Limibacter armeniacum: one gene and its partner. Each later gene encodes a partner of the first gene's protein in a complex. Links are inferred from orthologs where the notes say so. Each region holds a gene or a part of one and is shown in the gene's direction. Other genes may lie near its edges. The genes, in order: tsaB and tsaD.

Region 1 (10,286 bases):
GTATAGATAAAGGAATAGGTAATGATCAGGACCAGTCCAAGAAGCTGTGTTAACGTTTTTTTCTTGAAAATACTGCTCACATAAAAAGTGATTAGTCCGATAATAACCAAACTGGCAGAGAGGTAACTCATGGTAAACGAAATATGTTCTGAAAGAGCGATCAGCAGTGTGTAGAAAATACAGATGGCAAGACCTACAATCAGGTATTGGACAGGGTGGATTCTCAATCTGTTGAGTGCCTGAATAAAGAAGAAGACCAAGAATGTAAGGGCAATGACCATCACTGCATACTTGACCGCACGGGTATTTTTCTGATATTCATCAACAGGCATCAGTAGTTCTACACCATAATCAGAGTATGCAATATCAGGTTGATCCCCAATAAATTTCTGTGGATAAGGACGGTTCAGGTCCAATACTTTCCAGTTGGCTGTAAAGCCTTCTTCTGTAATCTCCCTGTCAGCAGGCAAAAAAGCACCATCAAACTTAGGATCTTTCCATATGGATTGTAGGTTGGTAGTGGTGGTTTTACCCAAAGGGGTAAAGTAAAGGCTTGAGCTGCCATTGAATTGTAAGGAAACAGAAAAGTTAGCAGCATTGCGGCAACCCGCTATGCGTGTGCTGATACCTGATGAGATTACCTCTCGTGTAGGAATGCCTGGACTAAACGCATACTCTTTTTCATTCCACTTGAGGCGAACAGCATTTTTGATGCTTCGTAAGTCAGAAAGTCCAAGAGCGATAAAAGCATCATCCCAAAGAATATCTTTTTCATCAACCTTCCATTCCGAAAAGTCAGGGGAAGTAAACTGACCTTGCAACTGGACATCGGCACTGTAGACCACGACTTCATACAAGCTCCGGTAACGTACTTCCGGCGATAGCTTTCCTGTGATTTTTAGGTCTTCAGGTAGGAAGTGAGCATACTCAGTAGTTTTTACCAACTTCTCCTCTTTGAGTTCTTTATCCCAAATTGTGCTGTATTGGTAATAAGGTATTGTCAGGACTACCCCTGTGACTGTTTGCTGTTTTCCCCACTTTTCGCTGACCTCATTTACAGCACTGCGTTTTCTGCTTTCCCTTTCTCTGATAAGGTCTTTAATCATTGCAACGGGAATCAGCAGTACCAGAATGAGGATGCCGACCGTGATCAGTTTCAAGGAGATGGAGGAGCGTTGCCATTGACTGAAGCGTTCCAGTAGGTTGGGCTTTTGAGTTTCCATGTTTTTAGTTTATTAAAGTTATTTGTCGTTTTCTGTAAAATATTGATAAGCCTGCCAGTCTGCAAAATTCCATGATAGCCAGCTTCTGTTACCGACATCGGATTTTAGATTGTCTATTTTGTCTGCCAGCATGTTGTTGTACCTTTCGTTTAGTGAGGGATCATCGAGGTTATAGACCATCTTATCCTTATGCTGATGCAGGATAGGGGCTGTTTTATCAGAGAGTTCTCGAAGTAAAAACCCTCTGTCCAGTACAGGGCTATATTTCAGATTGTAATTCGCAATCATAGTGTCCCAGTTGATTGCCGTACAGCAAATGAGGATCAGAAATGTATTCCAGCCATTGACACGTAACAGGTAAGCAAAACTTTTGCGATGCTCTATTTTATAATACATACTGTAGAGTCCGGCGATTGTCAGAATAAGAAAAACAATTACACCAAGCCTTTTATAAGCCAATCCAAAATGGGCAATGTAATGGTAGTTTCGTACACCGACCGAGATAGCCAGAATGAAATTCTGTATAATCCATGCCTTTGCCAATAGCTTTAGGCGAGGATTTTCTTTGATAAAGTTTAGGTTTTTCCTGAAGTAATAGATTAGAATTCCCATTGAAAGGAAGATACTAGCAATTAATAGCCAAGTGCCTTCGTGTACAAATAGAGAGAGATCCATTCCTGCTTTATACTCAAAGCCAACCCAAATCCAGATGATATCAATTGCATTGACAACAAGTAGCAGTACATTGACCATGATCAGCAGGGTAGCAGCAGAGCGGAATTCATTTTTCAGGGCATTCATTGGAAAGACAGGATAAAATTGTCTTTGCATAGTTGGGATGTCCCTTCGGTTATTTCCCCTTTTCCTTATAATGTTTTCAGGATTTTGTATCTCAATATCCAATAGCATGCCCAACTGACTTTTGAGCAGTACCCACCCTACAATCCATGTTCCGAGGCAGAAGAAGAATATTTTAGAAAAAGAAAGGGATTCCAATATCCAGATAAAGCCCCTCAATGCATCTTCTGTGACATATGCCAAGCCAGAGGCAAATACAGGATTGGCTGCACTGTAAATCCACATAAAAACAGCCAGACAGACAAGTGGCACAACCGTAATACGCATCCAGTACCACCATTTATGAAAAGCCAGCGCTTTTATATCAGGTAGGTGGAGTACAATGGTATAAATGAAAAGCCTTGGGAACTTGAACCATGCTTGTATGGCTGTGACGCCGGCAGAAAGAACATGCATTAATGCTGCTTGGTGCATAAAACCAGCTAATACAGCAAAGGAGATCATATACATTACTTTAGCCATGATAGAGCCATATGCAACTACCATGATAGCCGTAAACAGGTGGCTGGCTAAGGCAATACGGACCGTTTTTCTGCCAATTATTTCAGGGTATATGACCCAAGCACTACCAATAATAAATAGGGTAAACAACAGGGTATTGATGCCCATTACTTCATCAAAAAATAGTTGGATGAAGAGAAAACCGCCTAGTAGCGGAAGAAGTAGTTGATGGATTTTTGAATTCATGGTTATTAATTTAAAGTACTTTGAATCACAAAGTAAGTGTTTCAAATATTGCCCGCATTGATGGTGCGGGCAGTACATGGAAAAGCTGATGCTTAAAGGTTACTATTCTTGATCAGTTGTTCGAGTGCCTCTATATGGTCCTGAAAAGCTTGTTTGCCTTGCTTGGTTGCCCTGTAGGATGTATTGGGTTTCCTTCCGACAAACTTCTTTTCCATCTCAATAAAGTCAAGTTTTTCCAATGCCTTGAGGTGACTGGCAAGGTTGCCGTCAGTAGCGTCAAGGGTTTCCTTCAGCGTAGTGAACTCTACCCAGTCATTGACTACCAGTACTGACATAATTCCTAACCTTATCCTGCTCTCGAATGCCTTGTTGATATTTTCGATTAGATTCTTCACCGCTCGTATTTGTAGTACATGATTCCACCATAAAGGATGTGCAAGATACCGAATCCGATCGCCCAAAAGAAAAGTCCGTAGCCGGAGAAGTAAGCCGCCAGCAGCCCGAGAATGATCTCTCCAATCCCTAATGACCTGATATCCCCAAAGGTATATTTACTGGCATTGACCAGTGACAGTCCGTAAAAAATCAGTGTAACAGGTGCCACCATGATAGCCATTCCTTTAAGCAATAGGATTATAGAGAAAATACCCCCTGTAGCCAATGGAATAGCAAGGTTGAAAACGACTCTTTTGGAGCTGTTGTTCCAAATAGGTTCCCCTGATTTTTTAGCTTTCCTGTAAGAGAAAATAAGCCCTGTTGAAATAGCCAATACCAAAGTGGCAATGCCAATAAAAATCAGTTCCTTAACCGTATTTTCTGAAAAATAGGCTCTGCGATAAAAAATACTGTCATCAGGCTGGTAAGCCCTGAAGTAAACAATGACAGCGGCAATCAGTGCATATACACCGGCAAAAATGCCTGATAGCCCACTAAGCGACAGGAAGCGGCTCGACCGTTCCATCAGCTGCTTGATCTCGGAAATTTCCCTGAGTGCGTCAGCCTGTGATTTCATGTTTTAGTTTATTTTAAAAGTACTTTGTGTTTCAAAGTAAGTGATTGTTTTTTAATTCTGCAATTACCAAGGAAAAGATTTGTCCGAATACGATAATTTTGTGCAGCACTCGCCAAGTGTTAACTTTGATCCGCTGAAATGTAAGACTACCGGTCTTATGTCTCACACCTAAAGTATAACATCTGAAAAAATGATTCTTAGTATAGATACTTCAACTACGGTTTGTTCGGTCGCATTACACCAAACAGACGGTACTTTGGTAGCTTTTTATGAGCTGCATGTAGAGCAATCGCACGCTGAATATTTGAATCAGCTGATTGCAAATGTGATGGGGAATGCCGGTGTCAAGAATACAGACTTGAAAGCAGTGGCAATATCAGAAGGTCCGGGGTCTTATACCGGGTTGCGTATCGGAACAGCTGCGGCGAAAGGTTTTTGCTATACGTTGGAGATTCCATTGATAGCTGTCAGCACGCTGAAGTCAATGGCAAAAGAAATCGCACCTTATTATAAGGAGGGTATATTGCTTTGCCCAATGATTGATGCCCGCCGAATGGAAGTTTATACGGCATTGTATGATACAGCTTTGAATGAAACGGAGAAAGTACATCCAAAGGTGATGGACGAGACCTCTTTCAAGGAAGAATTGGATAAACAGCCAATCGTGTTTTTTGGAAATGGAGCTGATAAGTGCAAAGAAGTATTGGCACATGAAAACAGCACTTTCCTAGACGGTATTGTTCCTTCTGCTAAACATGTAGGGACATTGGCTGCTGAGAAATTTGCCAAAGAGGAATTTGAGGATGTGGCCTATTTTGAGCCATTCTACCTGAAGGAATTCCGAATGACCAAACCGAAGAAGAAAAGTTTATAATAAAGAAGCTGGATGCTGGAACATAGAAGCTAGAAAAAGCCTATTATCTTCTCTATGTTCTAGCTTCTTGTCTCTAGTCTCTAACTATGGACCTCGAACTGACTAGCGAACCAACACTTTTTGTGGAAGTACTACTTCCAGTGCCTATTCCGGGCACATTTACATACCGAGTACCGGTTGCCATGAATGACCTTGTTCAGAAAGGCGTACGGGTATTGGTAGAGTTTGGTGCACGCAAACTGCATACAGGTATCATTGCTGATATCCACAATCGACCTCCAAAAAACTATCAGGCAAAATACCTGCTGGACTTACTGGATGACTCACCAACAGTCAATGAGCTTCAGTTAAAGTTTTGGAACTGGATGGCTCAGTACTACGTGGCAACACCCGGTGAAGTAATGAAAGCTGGGTTGCCGGCAGGCCTAAAGCTGAGTAGTCAATCCCGTATTCAGCTAAGACCAGAGTTTGATATTGAGGAAGCGCTGGATTTGGAAGTGCTTTCGGATAAAGAACTTAGGCTGTTGCGTTCTTTGGAACAGGAAGATTCTATTCCTTATGAACAGGCAGCCGATATTTTGGAGGTAAAGAATCCTTATTATATCGTCAAGGAACTGGTTCGGAAAGAAGCGATTCTATTGTTTGAGGCAGTAAAGGACAAGTATAAACCTAAGACTAAGAAGAAACTTAGGTTGAATCCTATATTTCTGGAAACAGAAGAAGGACTGGAACAACTATTTGCTTCTTTGGGAACTAAGCAAAAGGCCAAGCAGGAAGAGGTATTGATGAAATTCCTGATGATGGTGCCTGTTCTAACCAATCCAGCATCCAATGAGGAAGGGATTGATAAGAAAGAGTTGCTGGAAGGAGGAACAAGTCAGGTTTCTGCCAGTTCATTGACCACCCTGATCAGGAATGGTATATTAGAAGAGTTTGAGTTTATTGTTTCCCGCTTTGAAGAAGATGAATATAGCGCTACCCGTTATCAGGATGCTGAAGTAAAACTGTCAGAAGCACAGCAGGCAGCGGAAAGTCAGGTGCTAGGTTATTTTGAGGAGAAGGATATTGTCCTTTTTCATGGGGTGACTGGAAGTGGTAAAACGGAAGTTTATATAGAGCTGATAAAAAAGGTACTGGATAGTGGCTCACAGGTATTATTTCTGTTGCCTGAGATTGTACTGACAGCCCAAATGGTGGTCCGCTTGAAAAAAATCTTCGGGGATTTACTCGGGGTTTACCATTCCAAGTTTTCGGATAACGAGCGGGTTGAGGTTTGGAAAGGAGTGGCAGATGGTCGCTATCAGGTGGTAGTTGGGGTACGTTCGTCTATCTTTTTGCCTTTTGAAAACCTTGGTCTGATAGTGGTGGATGAGGAGCATGAGCCTTCTTACAAACAGTATGACCCTGCACCTCGTTACAATGCCCGAGATATGGCATTGGTACTGGCACAGATGCACAAAGCCAAAGTGGTTTTGGGATCGGCAACGCCTTCTGTGGAGTCATTTTACCATGCCTTGAATGGTGCTTATGGTTTGGTGCAACTCAAAAAGCGATTTGGTGATGCTCAGTTGCCTGAAGTGACGTTGGCAGACCTTAAACTGGAACGCAAGCGCAAAACCATGAAGGAAGATTTTTCTTCTGTATTGCTCGAACAGGTGCGTAATTCTATCAATGAGCATAAGCAAGTGATCTTGTTTCAGAACCGTCGTGGGTATGCGCCTTATGTGATGTGTGAGGATTGTAGCTGGATTCCGACCTGTCCAAGCTGCTCGGTAAGTTTGACTTACCATATTCATCGTAACCAGCTACGTTGCCACTATTGTGGACATTCGGAAGCAGTGCCTAAAAGCTGTGTACAGTGTGGCTCTACCAAGATTAGGACAATGGGCGTTGGTACACAAAAGCTGGAAGAGGATATCAAGTTCCTGATTCCTGAAGCTAGGGTACAGCGACTTGATCAAGATACCACAAGGAAAAAATACGGATACCAACAGATTATTCAGGATTTCGAACAGCGTCACATTGATATTCTGGTCGGAACACAGATGGTCAGTAAAGGACTTGATTTTGATCATGTAAACCTAGTCGGTGTATTTGATATCGACCGGATGCTGAACTTCCCTGACTTCCGTGCAGAAGAACGTACGTTTCAGATGCTAACGCAGGTAAGTGGTAGGGCAGGGCGAAAAAAAGACAAGGGACTGGTTGTGATTCAAACGAATAATGTAAAGCAAACGATCCTGCATAAAGTAGCCCGTGCAGATTATGAAGCCTTTTTCCGGAAAGAAATAGAGGAACGCAAGCAATATCATTATCCACCATTTACAAGACTGATCAAATTGTCTGTGAAAGCAGAGGATCGTGATAAGGCTTCAGCAGCGGCTGGACTGCTGGCAAGAGAACTGGTTAAGAAATTGGGTGCAAAAAGGGTTTTGGGTCCGCAGGAACCTGTCATCAACAAGATTCGAAACCATTACCTGATGGATATTTTGGTCAAGCTGGAACGCCAAAAAGTAAATCCACAAAAAGTAAAAGAGATCATCAGGGAAGTACTTGGTGAGTTGGATGGTGACAGACAGTTCAGAAAGGTATATGTCAATATTGATGTTGATCCAGTTTAGATAAAAACATAACTTTGAATAGTGCAAAATGAGGTTTTTATCAAATTGTTAATATAAAAGCCATTTCAGATAGGTATTCACATTTAGTTGGGATACCTATTTTTTTAACTATTTGTAGACTGCAACCCGTTTAAATGTTTAATTTATAGGATATTTCACTACTTTTTAAGCTATTTTAACTGATGTTTATCTGTTGGGATTCACTTCCATTAATCTTCCTTTGCTTCCATTAATACTGTTGTTTAAACTAAAAATACAATGATTGCGTCTTTTATTAGGTGATCAGCCAATACAAAAAAAGGGACAGCCACCCTTTAAAGTACAACTATCACGACTTACTATAGTCGTAACCATTTTATCTCAGCTAAAGTCTCATTTCCTCGTTAGCCGGAAAACAGTTGTCCGACAAACTAATGATTTGATTCCCCCTGCTAGACATGCTATGCGGGCAGGGAGCGGGCAATTATTGTGTTTATAAAAACCGTAATAAGGAATGAAATTTTCAAATTGGATTGCAAAGACGTTTTTAATCTCAACTTTTTGTTCAGCAGTCATGATGTCATGCGACTCAGACTCAGATAATGATATTATTAATGACGATACAAGTGTTATAGAAGGGAAGTATATTCCTGCTGATTCAACTGACTTGGTTTCAACAGACCAAATGGCAGATTCAGTATTGACAGATGAAGCTGTTGACCTTGCTGAAGACGAAGTATTGGTAAATGGAGAAGCAGTAAAGGTTGATTTTTGGATTGAGCCAGAAATGGTCTATCTAAAAGCATCAGACCACCCCGAGTTAAATAAGCCAGGGTTGGTAATGGCTTTCAGACCAAGTGAGTCACCAAGGGGTAGACTGGTAATGAATGGTTGGAAAGGTACAAGAGATGAACCGATCACCATTCTGAATAAAGATCAGGTATTGGTAGCTTCGTCGGAACAAGGAAAACATGCACTGTGGTTTACAGAGTGTGAATATATAAGAGTGAGGGGTGACGGTAACCCTTTGTATGAGTATGGGATCCATATAGTGGAGTCAGGTTCAAGCGGAATGTCATTTGACCAGAATACAACAGGGATTGAAGTTGCCTATACTGAAATCGAAAACACATCTTTTGCCGGAATCTTAGCCAAAACTGATAACGCATCAGGTTGGGTGATGAGAGATGTACACTTACATCACAACCATATTCACAACACTCATGGTGAAGGCATGTATATAGGGCAGACATCAGTTGACAATGCCCATAAGATTGAAAACTTATATGTAAACCACAACCTGATTCATGATACTGGGTGGGACTTGTTCCAAATAGCCAACGTACACGGTGATGTCCATATCTTTAACAATACATTTGTCAATGGTGGACTTGAAGAAGAGCCTATGCAGGATCAAGGTTTCCAAATTGGTGACTGGAGTCAGGCAGACTGCTATAATAATATCATATCTAATACAAACTCAAGATTCTTGTTTGTAAAAGGTGGACATGATACTAACATATATAATAACTACTTCTCTTCGACAAAACAGGCAGATGCCATCTTTATCAAGACAGAGAAAAAGCTGGATCCAAGTGCAGAGCTAAAAATTCATGACAACTGGTTCAGGGATTACAATCGTGAACTGTTCTGGTCAATGGTAGGTGATCATGAGGTGATTATTGAGGGTAATAAATATTCCCCTAACAATGATGATTCGGATTTCATTGTGTATAGTGGTCCTGCTTCCGAAGAGAACCACACAGTAACCAATAATGAGCAAATGTCTTTGCCTGCCATTGAGTTGGATGAGGACTATAATATTAAAAGTGGTTCGTATTATGATGGGTATGATTTAGGCTATATGGCTAATGAGTCACATGATAAACGAATGTATTAAGTAGAAATAAGGATTAAGTAAGTCAAAAGGCCGGTACTCTTTATATATAAGGAGTATCGGCCTTTTTTTATGATTTTGAATCTGAGTATCGTAGATCAGCTATCTTAATTGAACGTAAGTTATGGATTAGCATTACTATAATATTAGTGCTTTTAGGGCAGGATAAGCATACATTGTGTCGATGGGATGATTAATATTGACTTTTTATTCAGTGGTATACACTTTCCCTGAAGGGGCTAAATACACTAGCGATGGCCGTTGCATGTGCGATTATCCCATCGTAATGTAGAGTACATTTTTTTAAGCCCTGAAAGGGCTGCATAATCCATAGTTCATGTTGATTGAATAGGTGTGTATGTAGAATTATATACCTAAGAAATTCCCTTCTACAACGTTTAGGAATCTGATAATGGTGGCTGAGTGAAGCCATCGCCAATAAAAACGAATTTAACTTCTAATTAGAGAGACTATAAATCATTGTATGCTGAAGTGATATTTAGGTGAGTGATAAGGCCATCGGTTCTTTATATATAAGGAGTCGTTGGTCTTTTTTATGAGCTCTTCACTTTGAATGTTAGGTTCCTTATTTGTTTAGATGCAGTGGTGAGTCAGTTATTTATATCTCACAAGACTAAAACTAAAGTGACAGAGAGTGTTTAAGGTAATGGCTTTTTAGCTCAGGATACGCTTCAGTTGAACCACCTTTTTTCTGAGCGTGAACATTCCCCGAATTACAGCATTTGAAACAGTTCAAAATCAGGTGAAATCGTGCTGAATTTCTCCTGATTTTGGTCAGATTCTGGTTTTTAAAAATGACCAAAACTGAAAAAGTTTGTGTGAATATGGGAATTTTTTTGAGTCGACACCCCTGTTAACGACTCCAGTGCTGATTTTTTGATAATTGGTAGATAAAATGCCCTATTTTTCAATAATTATAGGACAATTCCCTGATTTTCACTCGAAAAATATAAGATTTTCCTCTTTAAATTTACGTTCGTTTATTTTCCTTAACTCCTATTAATACAAAGAAATAAACTAAAAGTACAAGAATTCTGTCTTTTTGGTGTGCTTGACAACAACGGCACACTGGAAAAGACAGATGGTCTTCCAGAAAATTCCCGCTGATTATTCA
Region 2 (10,426 bases), on another replicon or contig:
CCTTTTTTCAACAGACTAAGAGTTTCAGCTTCCCTGCTTCCTGGCTGTGGTGTATGTGCATATTCCCAAGATGCCAATGGAGGTAAACTCATCAGAATAGATTCTGTTCTTCCGTTGGTATCCAAACCAAACTTAGTACCTCTATCCCATACAAGGTTAAATTCGACATACCTTCCTCTTCGAAGACGTTGCCACTCCTTTTCGTCCTCCGTAACAGGCATCTCATGATATTTCTTCATAAAATGGGTATAGATACGCGCAAAAGCATCTCCCACATCCTGAACAAATGCCCATAACTGTTCCTTATTCAATGATTCCTGTTTATCCGAAATCCTGTCAAAGAAAATTCCGCCTACGCCTCTTGTTTCTTCCCTGTGACGAATGTAGAAGTAATCGTCAGCCCACTTTTTGAAGCGTGGATAGAATGAAGCATCGTGTTTATCACATACAGCTTTTAGCTGTTCATGAAACCATTTAGCGTCTTCCTTAATCACAAAGTGAGGGGTAAGGTCAATACCTCCACCAAACCAATAAGTTCCATTGTCCATTTCAAAGTAACGGACATTCATATGGATAATCGGCACATGTGGATTATTGGGATGCATAACAATCGAGACACCTGTAGCCAAAAACTCATTTCCTTCTACCTCCAGTGCTTTTACCAGATTTGCAGGAGCCTCTCCCCACACAGCAGAAAAGTTTACACCACCTTTTTCGATGATATTTCCATCCTTGAAAATTCTGGTACGACCACCGCCGCCGCCAGGTCTTTCCCAATGATCTTCCTGAAACTTTCCTTTTCCGTCAGCGTCTTCCAGTGATTGGCAAATCCTATCCTGCAAGCCTCTGAGCCAGTTCTCTATTGTATGTCTGTCAGTCATTTGAATATTATCGTATTATTCGGTTTTTGTTCCGTTTATTTTTCTTGGTTTTTGGTAACAGGTACTGTCTCCTTTTCCTCTTGCTTATTTTCTTCCTTCTGCTCTTCTAAAGGGGGTACCGTCTCATCATTTGTCTTCCGATCAGCCTTCCGCTTGGCTTTCTCTTTTCTCTCCAGCTCCTTGATCTTCTCCTTCAGCTCATTCTCTTCTTTTTTCTTCTTCTTATTCTTCCCGAATATATCAGATAAGGTATTGAAACTCTTTGTATGCAGAATACTCGCACCTGTTGTGGTATTACCTTCCAATCCTGAGTAGATTTGCTCATTATGACGCTGGTAAAACTTAGCCCTGAAGTTACCTTGAGGAGTCAAAGCTACTTCCACAGTCCAGTCTCCCAATATACTTGCGGCATCCGTTTCATTTTTACTGTTTGTAAAACCACCGTCTCTTGAAATCCTGACCCTACCCTGCAAGAAAGTATAGGTAAATCTGAGTTGAAGTGCTTTCCATGCCTCTTCATCCAATCCATTCAGATCTAGGTCAATCTCAAAGTTTTCATCCACCTGAGACAACATGTAGCTAAGCTGATTGGACAAGAGTTCACTCACACTATTACCTGCCGACGTTGTAAATCCTCCGAAATTATTCTCAGGAGCCAAACGCTTCATTACAATCAAGCTGAAAACCTGTCTGTTCAATTCTTGTTCGTCATTTTGGAGCCTCTGCCTATATGCCTGCACATAACTATCCATTGGAATGGTACCTTGCGACGTCACAATGGTATTAGGATAATCCTGAATCTCTATATCAAAATCAAGTTGTGGTCTTGAGATTTTTCCGGACATATCCAGCAATACATTTACAGGATACCTCCTCTTTACCTCAGGCGCATTTAAAATAATACTATCTGCATCTGTTATAATCGGAGACAAGGATACTTTCTGTTCATATGCTGCAGTAATGTTCAGTTCAGCACCATATGGATCCCCTGCCCATGTAATAGATGAGTTAGGCTCAATACTGAATCGCTTATCCAACAAATTGAAGTCCGCCATTCTCATTGTAAAGTTGTAGGCACCTTTCAGGATTTCCACTTTGCCAAACATGGTAAGGTCTCCTTGAGGGGTCATACTCATTTGTAACTTCCCTACTCCATTACCACGAATGATATCTCCTGATTTTTTATCAAATATCAGTTCACAATAAGCTTCTTGGGTCAACTCAATATCCATATCCAACTTGAGGGAGAATGAATCCGTAGCCCTGCTGTTACTGATATCAACCACTGTCTTGTCTTCTGATATTTTATTTGAGTCATAGTAACGAATATATGACTGGTCTTCTACTACCCCATCATCACTAAGTGGGATAAATATCTTTGTATTCTTTTCCGTCTTACCTGAAATGCTCAAAGACATATCATCAAAACTACCAGCCAGTTTCACTGTTCCGGTACCGAATACATTTCCATAGAATTCACCATTGTCTTTCTCAGTAGTGTTTAAGCCTTGGAAGTTTTGCATTCGGGCATTGATATCAAGCCTGAAATTGTCAAAGTCCTTGTAGTAAACACCTCCATTGACATAGCAATAGTTGTCATAATTATCTATAAGCCTCAAGTTCTTTCCATAAATCCCATTTGACCTGATATAGATTTTATCACTGAAATGGTAACGAACTTTGGTATAGTTAAGTAAGAAACTACCATTGGCGATATAGGCATCTCCCCATAATATTGGATCTTCCAAACTACCCTTGATGTTTACAAGACCGATCAGTGTCCCTTCCAGATTTGATACTACATCCTTAGAAAAGGATTCTGCAATTTTCAGGTCTGCACCATCCAGAATCATTGTCATATCCAACATGCGATCCTTTGGTGCTGTAGGCTCATAACTACCTGACAGCTTCAGTACTTTTCGCTCATTTCGGGTCAAAGAGGCCTCAACTGAAAATCGTTTGTTAATACCATCCCACTCAGAATCACCTTTTAGGTTTCCGACAAAGTAGTCATCTACATATACATCATCGACACTGACCTCTCCCAGCATCCGTGGGTGTTGATACAAATCCTCAAATTCAGCATTGATATTTAGCTGTCCCCTAAAAGAATATCCCAATACCCTTTCCAAAATCCCTAAGTCAAACTTATGAATATTCAGCTTCAGCTTTTTCTGATAATCTTCAGAAATAAAACCATTGGCATAAAGGTATTTTTCTCCACTTTCAAACCCTAAATCATCAATCTTAACCTCACCATTGTAGCCTAAAATGATACGGTTTTTCCGTCCAAAATCATTACTCCAATTGTTATCCATCAACCTGAACTTTGACTCAGGAAAGTCCAGAACCATGCTGTCCTTATAGAAAATAAGTTCTGAAAGAAACTCCAAACGGTCTCCTGAAGAAGGATGCTCAATAACGGCATCCATATTGAAGAGGGAATCTATATTGGAGGAAGTCATAGTTAGGTTGGCTAGCTTTACCCCTTCAAAATCCTGCTTATCAGATTTGGCATCCATCTGAAAATCAACATTCCTTTTCCCTTTTTCCTTCGCAACGGCCATTCCTACATAGTTACCCAAAAACTGGTAGTCTCCCCACTGCAAGGAATCTGCATCAATTTCTAGGTTCAGGTAGTCAAGTTTTCCGGTATGGAATCCCCCTCTGGCTTCCAGATTTCTTGACAAGAGCAATGTAGAATCAAATAGGTGGATAAGCTTGTTCAGGTCCTTGTTCTTCAGCTCAAAGGACATGTTGTATTGTTCGATATCTGTTAGCTCCTTATGTAGGTCTAGCACCATATCTACTTTTTCAGTATCTGCCCTCGCATTCTCCAACAATTGGTTTATAAGCTTATAAAGATCGCTGATTACTGTATTCAGTTCGTATTGCCCTGATGCCTTAAACGTGGCAAAGTCTGAATCAAACAAGACATTCCTGTCTCCGGTTTCTTTATTATGATCGGTAGATATATCAAATTCATCAATCAGCACCTCGTACCCTTTCCTGAATAACTTGGAGTCTACCATCCGTACCGTTCCATCCAAGGAACCCCATTGGGTACCATCAAAATCTGCAATTATATGGGACTTAATACCTAATGTTGAATCCATTAAGTGGAGCACTTTCAAATCAGGTGCATCCAGCTCAATCATTGTATTGAACTTATCCTTTTCAAAATCTGTGAGAGATTCAAAGGTCAGGTTAAGGTTTGGATCCTGAACAGTCGCATATACATCAAACTGCTTATTATTATAAATAAACTTTGGTACTGAAATATGCTTGTAGTCATATCCCTTAAGATTAATCCTTTCTATCTCTGCTCTTGAGTTCAATCGCAGCTTCTTCAGACTGTAGCCAACCCCATCAAACCTGACATAACCATCTACATCCTTGATTACTTCCTTCTGATCAAAGAAAGTCCCCAAGTCAAACCTATTCATAGACATCAAACCCTTGTACACCTCTTTATTCATATTGACATACATGTTAGGCTCTAGCCTTCCAAGAGATGTATCAAAAATGCCTTTCAATGTGAAATCACTCAGGTAACCTTTGAAGTCAGCATCTGCAATTGCTGTCGAACCGAGCAACCCAATTGTTTCATGACTGCTCGTAGGCGCATACTGATAAATATCTTTTGGCAAGTAGTATGTTCCTGCTTCCAGACGCAACTTCATATCAGTTGAATCTAATTCTGGAAAACCGCCAAATGAAAGGTCTCCGACTACCCGAGAACTGTCACCAAAAGAGATGTCCGCATTGATAAACTCAAAGTCACTAATTGTTCCATCAAATCGACCCGATATTTTGTAGCGGTCATTATAGGAATGAAGAAATGGCAAAAAACGAACAAGGTCGTCCGTTACAAAATCAGACCTATCCAGTGTTGCAGTCATACTGACACTGTCAAAAAATGATGAGAATGATTTATAGCTATCGTATTTGAAATCTAACTGGTCTTTTACTTTCAGTGTAGAAGATCGCCCCAGTTTCAGAAAGAGGTCACCAAAGGACATTCCCGTTTTGCAGATATAAAAGTCTGTATCCAGTTCATGGATCTTCACCTCGCTGCTGAGTTCATACCCTCTCAGGTCTCTAACATCCAAAGCAATGGTATCACCCACTACCCTGAAATTGGTCACCTCTCCATACAATTGATCAAATACCATATGGTACTGATCAAACTGCATTTTGTCAGCAGGAGCTTTTTCAGGAAAATGTAATTCATAGTGTCCTTGCTCCACATATGCCTTCCCGATGGAAAATGTCCCTGATTTACCTGAGCTATTTACTGAATCAGGCTTACCACTTAATGCATCGATCCATTCATCCATATTGGACAGGTTAGTGGTAGAGTCCTGTACCATAATCACCGATACATCCTTTAGCCATACTTTATCCAAGTGAATATCTCCATCATTCTGCACCAGCAGTTTGTACTCACAGTCCACCTTTAGCTCACCTACATCAATCAGCGGAACACCTTTCGTATCCATGATTTTCACACCATCCAATGCGATAAGGTCAAACCAATTGATAGACACCCCTTCAACTGTCGTTGGGAAGCCTGTCATCTCTGTCAAACGATTGGAAGCATATTGTACGAGGCGGGTCTGTACTGCGGGGTACTGAATCATAAGGTAAAAGAGCAACCAAAAAAACACGAGCAACACCCCCAGTTTACTGAGTGTTCTCACAATTCCTCCCAGAATTTCCTTACGCGTTATTTTGATATTTCTTAATTTTGTCCTCATTCAGCAATCTGAAGGTGAAAGCGGTTTTGGGCTTTCCATTTATTTGTATTCATTTCCCACAAGACAATGTACCTTGGACGAAATGACAACAAAATTAAACATTTTTAACCACGATCTGTGAATTATTGCGCTTCAAGTTCATGATTTCCTCATGAAAGATCTAGAAATGTTATCTACCTTGTCTTTTGTACATTCAAAATCAAGCGGATATGTGTTGCTAGCGCACAACAATAACGACAGACAAACTTAAAGGTTTCTTTTTCCTGAAAAGAATATTTAAAAATGAATCAAACGATTCTCGCTATAGAGTCTTCTTGTGATGAAACCTCAGCAGCCGTTGTACAAGGCGGAAAGGTCATCAGTAATATCGTTGCCACACAATCAGTACACGAGCAATATGGCGGTGTAGTGCCCGAATTAGCATCAAGGGCACACCAGAAGCATATTGTTCCTGTTATTGACCAAGCACTAAAACAGGCTGGTATCAAAAAGCAGGATCTGGACGCCATTGCGTTTACAAAAGGTCCAGGGCTTTTGGGAGCCTTACTTGTAGGTAGCTCATTTGCTAAGTCAATGGCACAGTCCCTTGGGATTCCACTGATTGGCATCAACCATATGCAAGCACACATTCTTGCCCATTTTATTGATGAGCCACACCCTAAGTTTCCATTCCTATGCCTTACTGTCAGTGGAGGACATACACAATTGGTTGTAGTTCATGACCACTTGACCATGGAAGTTGTTGGAGAAACACAGGATGATGCAGTAGGCGAAGCATTTGATAAAACGGCTAAAATTATAGGTTTACCATATCCAGGAGGACCTTTGATTGACAAATATGCTCAAGAAGGCAATCCATTGGCTTATGAGTTTCCGGATGTCAGTACGACAGGGCTTAACTTCTCTTTCAGTGGCATTAAAACAGCATTTCTGAACTTTTTAAGAAAAGAAGTACAAAAAGACCCTGACTTTATCAAAAACAACTTACCTGATATTTGTGCCAGCATCCAACATACCCTGATCCGAATTTTGCTCAAGAAGCTCAAGAAAGCAACAAAGCAATACAAGATCAGTGAGATTGCTATTGCAGGTGGTGTTTCTGCCAATTCAGGGCTTCGCAAGACCCTACAGGAGATGGGAAAAGAGAAAGGATGGAATGTGTATATTCCGAAATTTGAATACTGTACGGACAATGCTGCCATGATTGCCATCACTGCCCACTACAAGTATTTGAAAGGAGAATTTGAAGACCTAACGGTAACTTCAAACCCAAGATTGAAGTTCGAAGGAATCAATCAGTAGTTCATCAACAAACAGAAGAAGCGTGTAAGTTCTCACTTACACGCTTTTTTATGTCTACTCCATTCAAAAATTTTCTATCTGATATCGCCTACCATCTGAACCATTTGATTTATCATAACCTTTATGATTTAAACCCATCTTCCGTTGAAAAACGTAATAAAATTAAATAATTTATATGTGTACTCTTGGCCATACGCCTTGAATACTGATGAATCACGAACTGATTTCTCTTGTCGCGCTTTTCCAACCCTAACCATGTTAAGCAATGGCGGTAATTATTATAGTCTTCACAATTGTAGTAGCCGGAAGTCTTGGCTTCTTTCTGATGGAGCAATCCAGTAAACGGTATGCCAATGCTCTAAAGAAAATATCCAACACTGAGGTCATTGACATTATCAGGCAGCACAACGGACAAATTGGGATTGAGGACTTCGTGTCCAGTACAGGACTTAGCCGTGAAGACGCCAAATACAAACTGTCTGCAATGCTCTCCCAACGTATTCTATCCATTGAATACAATGACCGTTTTGAAACGGTTTATGCATTGAGTGATATTGTTAAAAGTGCTCTTTATGACGTCAACTCTACTTTTTATGCCTACAAAAGGGCTTTACACAGCATTCCTGATGCTGAAGTGATTCGAATAGCGGTAGAACAACATGGCCGAGTCACTCCCGCATCACTCTGCTTCAAAGCCAATATTAGTGCTGATGAAGCCAAAGTTCGACTGGAAGAACTTTACCAAAAAGGCATTTTTGAACTTGATGTGACTGAAAATGGTACACTTTGCTACCAACTTACTGACAAAGACCTTTACGAAGAATTATAAAACAGAATAATCAATCGACTTAAAAATCAAAGTCACAATATTATTTTACAGAAGTGTTTATTCACTTATTGTAAAATGATAATTTTCTTAGAATAAGAGGTATTATTTTTAGCTCAAACCCTTGCATTCATAGTGAATTATCCACTACTTTGTAATCAGGAAAAGGATTTCACACAGATGATTTCCTTAGTCTGATAAGTATGGAAATGAATTATTGATTTTGGTCACATCACGTAAAACAAGTACCGGAAAACCTTTGCCTTTTAGTCAAGGGTTTTTTTTATGCTTATTACTTTTTGATGAACTGTCGATATTTTAATTGTAATCCTAGTCTAATTTTTTGTACTGTTCCTATATTTGCTTTATTGCATATTTATTGCCGTTTTTGAAAATCATTTTGATAAATTATAAGGGAGTATTTAACTCCAAAAATTCCAATTATTTCTTGATATGGATATTCTAGCATTCATCGAATGGGCAGTGAAGCCTGAGATCATTTCCAAACCAATTGAGGTTAGATGGTACGGCCTTCTTTTTGCCCTAGGATTTTTTATTGGTCAGTCATTGATGACCAAAATTTACAAACAGGAAGGAAAACCGGAATCAGGTGTTGATTCCCTGACAATATATGTGTTGATCGCCACTGTTCTTGGTGCAAGACTAGGACACTGCCTTTTCTATGACCCTGACTATTACTTGGCTCACCCTGTTGAAATCCTAATGGTATGGAAAGGTGGATTAGCAAGTCACGGTGCAGCGATAGGTATTCTGATTGGTTTGTGGATGTACTCCAGAAAGTTCAATTACCATTTCCTTTGGGTTGTGGATAGAGTCGTGATTATGGTGGCCCTAGGCGGTGCCTTTATCCGATTGGGTAACCTGATGAACTCTGAGATTGTAGGTATCCCTACTGATGTACCTTGGGCTTTTATCTTCGAAAGACTTGGGGACAACACTCCTCGCCACCCAGTACAGCTTTATGAATCGCTGACTTACTTTGCCACTTTCGCTATCCTTTGGGGGATGTACAAGAAGTTCGGCACATCGTTGGCTCATGGCAGATTGTTTGGCGTATTTCTGATAATGGTCTTTGGCTCCAGAATTATATGGGAGATGTTCAAAGTTCATCAAGCTGGTTTCATGGAAGGTGTTGACTTGAGAATGGGGCAACTGCTTAGTATTCCTTTAGTACTGGCTGGCCTTTACCTGCTATTCAAATCAAACAAGGGTGATACTGTAGAACAAGAAAAGACAAAGATCGGATAGATAATCTAGTATCTACATGTACGATATCATCATTATAGGCGGAGGGCTTGCGGGATTAATCAGCAGCTTCCGCCTTTCTTTTTGGGGGTACAACGTGTTATTGATTGAAAAACAATCCTACCCCCTACATCGAGTTTGTGGCGAATACATTTCCAATGAAGTCAAGGACTTTATGGAGATGCATCAGCTTTTGCCCAATATTGAACTTCCTCAAATCAATGAACTAACTGTGTCAAGTCCTAATGGGAACCAGTTTCATATGCCCCTTGGTTTGGGAGGATTTGGCATCAGCAGGTTTACAATTGATCAGTACCTTTTTGAAAAGTCCAAGCAAGCAGGTACGACAGTTCTTCAAAACACAAAAGTCCATCACTTTGATTTTGATGGTAGTTTTTTCACAGTAAATACCACTAAAGGAGAATCTTTTCAGGCTCCATTACTGATTGGTGCATTTGGGAAACGCTCTCTGCTGGACAAGCAAATGAAAAGGCCGTTTATACAAAGTAAATCCCCATACATAGGCATCAAATACCATATCAAAAACCCCATTCCTACCAACCAAATAGCACTTCACAACTTCAAGGATGGGTATTGTGGCATTTCCAAAGTTGAAGAAGGGAAAACCAATTTGTGTTACCTATCAAGCAGACAAAACCTAAAAAAGTTTGGCTCTATTGAAAAAATGGAACAAGAAGTGCTTTTTGAGAACCCACACATCAGACAGATCTTTGAGGAATCTGAGTTTCTATTCGAAAAACCCATCGTCATCAATGAAATCTCTTTTTCTGCCAAATCCTGTATTGAGCAACATGTGATGATGGCTGGTGACTCAGCGGGCTTAATCACACCACTCTGTGGCAACGGCATGGCTATGGCCATCCACTCTGCCATCATATTGACTGACTTGATTGGTATTTATTTCAAGAAGGGTGAGAAGGTAAATAGGGAACAATTAGAAAATGCTTACCAACAAAAATGGCAGCAGGCTTTTGCCTTCAGACTTAATGCAGGCAGACAATTACAAAAGCTATTTGGTTCCAAGAAACTGACAAACCATACCGTCAATATATTAAAGCATTTACCTACGGTAAGTAAGTGGCTTGTCAGTCTCACACATGGAAAGCCTATTACATATGCAAAAGCACCTTTGCAACAGAAAAATAGACAGCCAAGCCAAGAAGGTCATTTGTAGTGGTAATAAAAGGCCCTGAAGCCAAGGCAGGGTTAATTCCAAACCTATCTAGAACAATAGGAGTAATTGTTCCCATAAAAGAAGCGAGCATCACGACACTGAACAGCGCAGCTGACACAACAAATGCCAATGAGCTATCTCCCAAAAAGTAATTAAATACAAAAACTAAGCCTGCAATCACCAATCCGTTAACAAT

What was found.
Region 2: the proteins of tsaB (region 1) and tsaD are in contact, whole or in part, in a solved structure (PDB 4WQ4), measured with the Escherichia coli proteins. The link is inferred for Limibacter armeniacum from one-to-one orthologs.

The regions. Positions count from the first base shown.
Region 1 is NZ_JBAJNO010000008.1:215,566-225,851, forward strand. The notes cover bases 3,003-5,812. They hold tsaB (tRNA (adenosine(37)-N6)-threonylcarbamoyltransferase complex dimerization subunit type 1 TsaB), read left to right. Parts: upstream 3,003-3,970; coding sequence 3,971-4,654; downstream 4,655-5,812. Other genes in these bases: V6R21_RS06905 (winged helix-turn-helix domain-containing protein), read right to left, coding at 3,003-3,163; V6R21_RS06910 (hypothetical protein), read right to left, coding at 3,160-3,780; priA (replication restart helicase PriA), read left to right, coding at 4,741-5,812. Also shown: cell envelope integrity protein CreD, read right to left, coding at 1-1,223; V6R21_RS06900 (DUF4153 domain-containing protein), read right to left, coding at 1,242-2,768; more of V6R21_RS06905, read right to left, coding at 2,861-3,002; more of priA, read left to right, coding at 5,813-7,275; V6R21_RS06925 (right-handed parallel beta-helix repeat-containing protein), read left to right, coding at 7,769-9,154. UniProt on the Escherichia coli protein: Required for the formation of a threonylcarbamoyl group on adenosine at position 37 (t(6)A37) in tRNAs that read codons beginning with adenine.
Region 2 is NZ_JBAJNO010000009.1:751,498-761,923, forward strand. Bases 4,984-7,933 are described here. They hold tsaD (tRNA (adenosine(37)-N6)-threonylcarbamoyltransferase complex transferase subunit TsaD), read left to right. Parts: upstream 4,984-5,923; coding sequence 5,924-6,943; downstream 6,944-7,933. Other genes in these bases: V6R21_RS20860 (translocation/assembly module TamB domain-containing protein), read right to left, coding at 4,984-5,641; V6R21_RS20870 (hypothetical protein), read left to right, coding at 7,209-7,772. Also shown: hemF (oxygen-dependent coproporphyrinogen oxidase), read right to left, coding at 1-881; more of V6R21_RS20860, read right to left, coding at 917-4,983; lgt (prolipoprotein diacylglyceryl transferase), read left to right, coding at 8,223-9,038; V6R21_RS20880 (NAD(P)/FAD-dependent oxidoreductase), read left to right, coding at 9,055-10,230; mgtE (magnesium transporter), read right to left, coding at 10,166-10,426.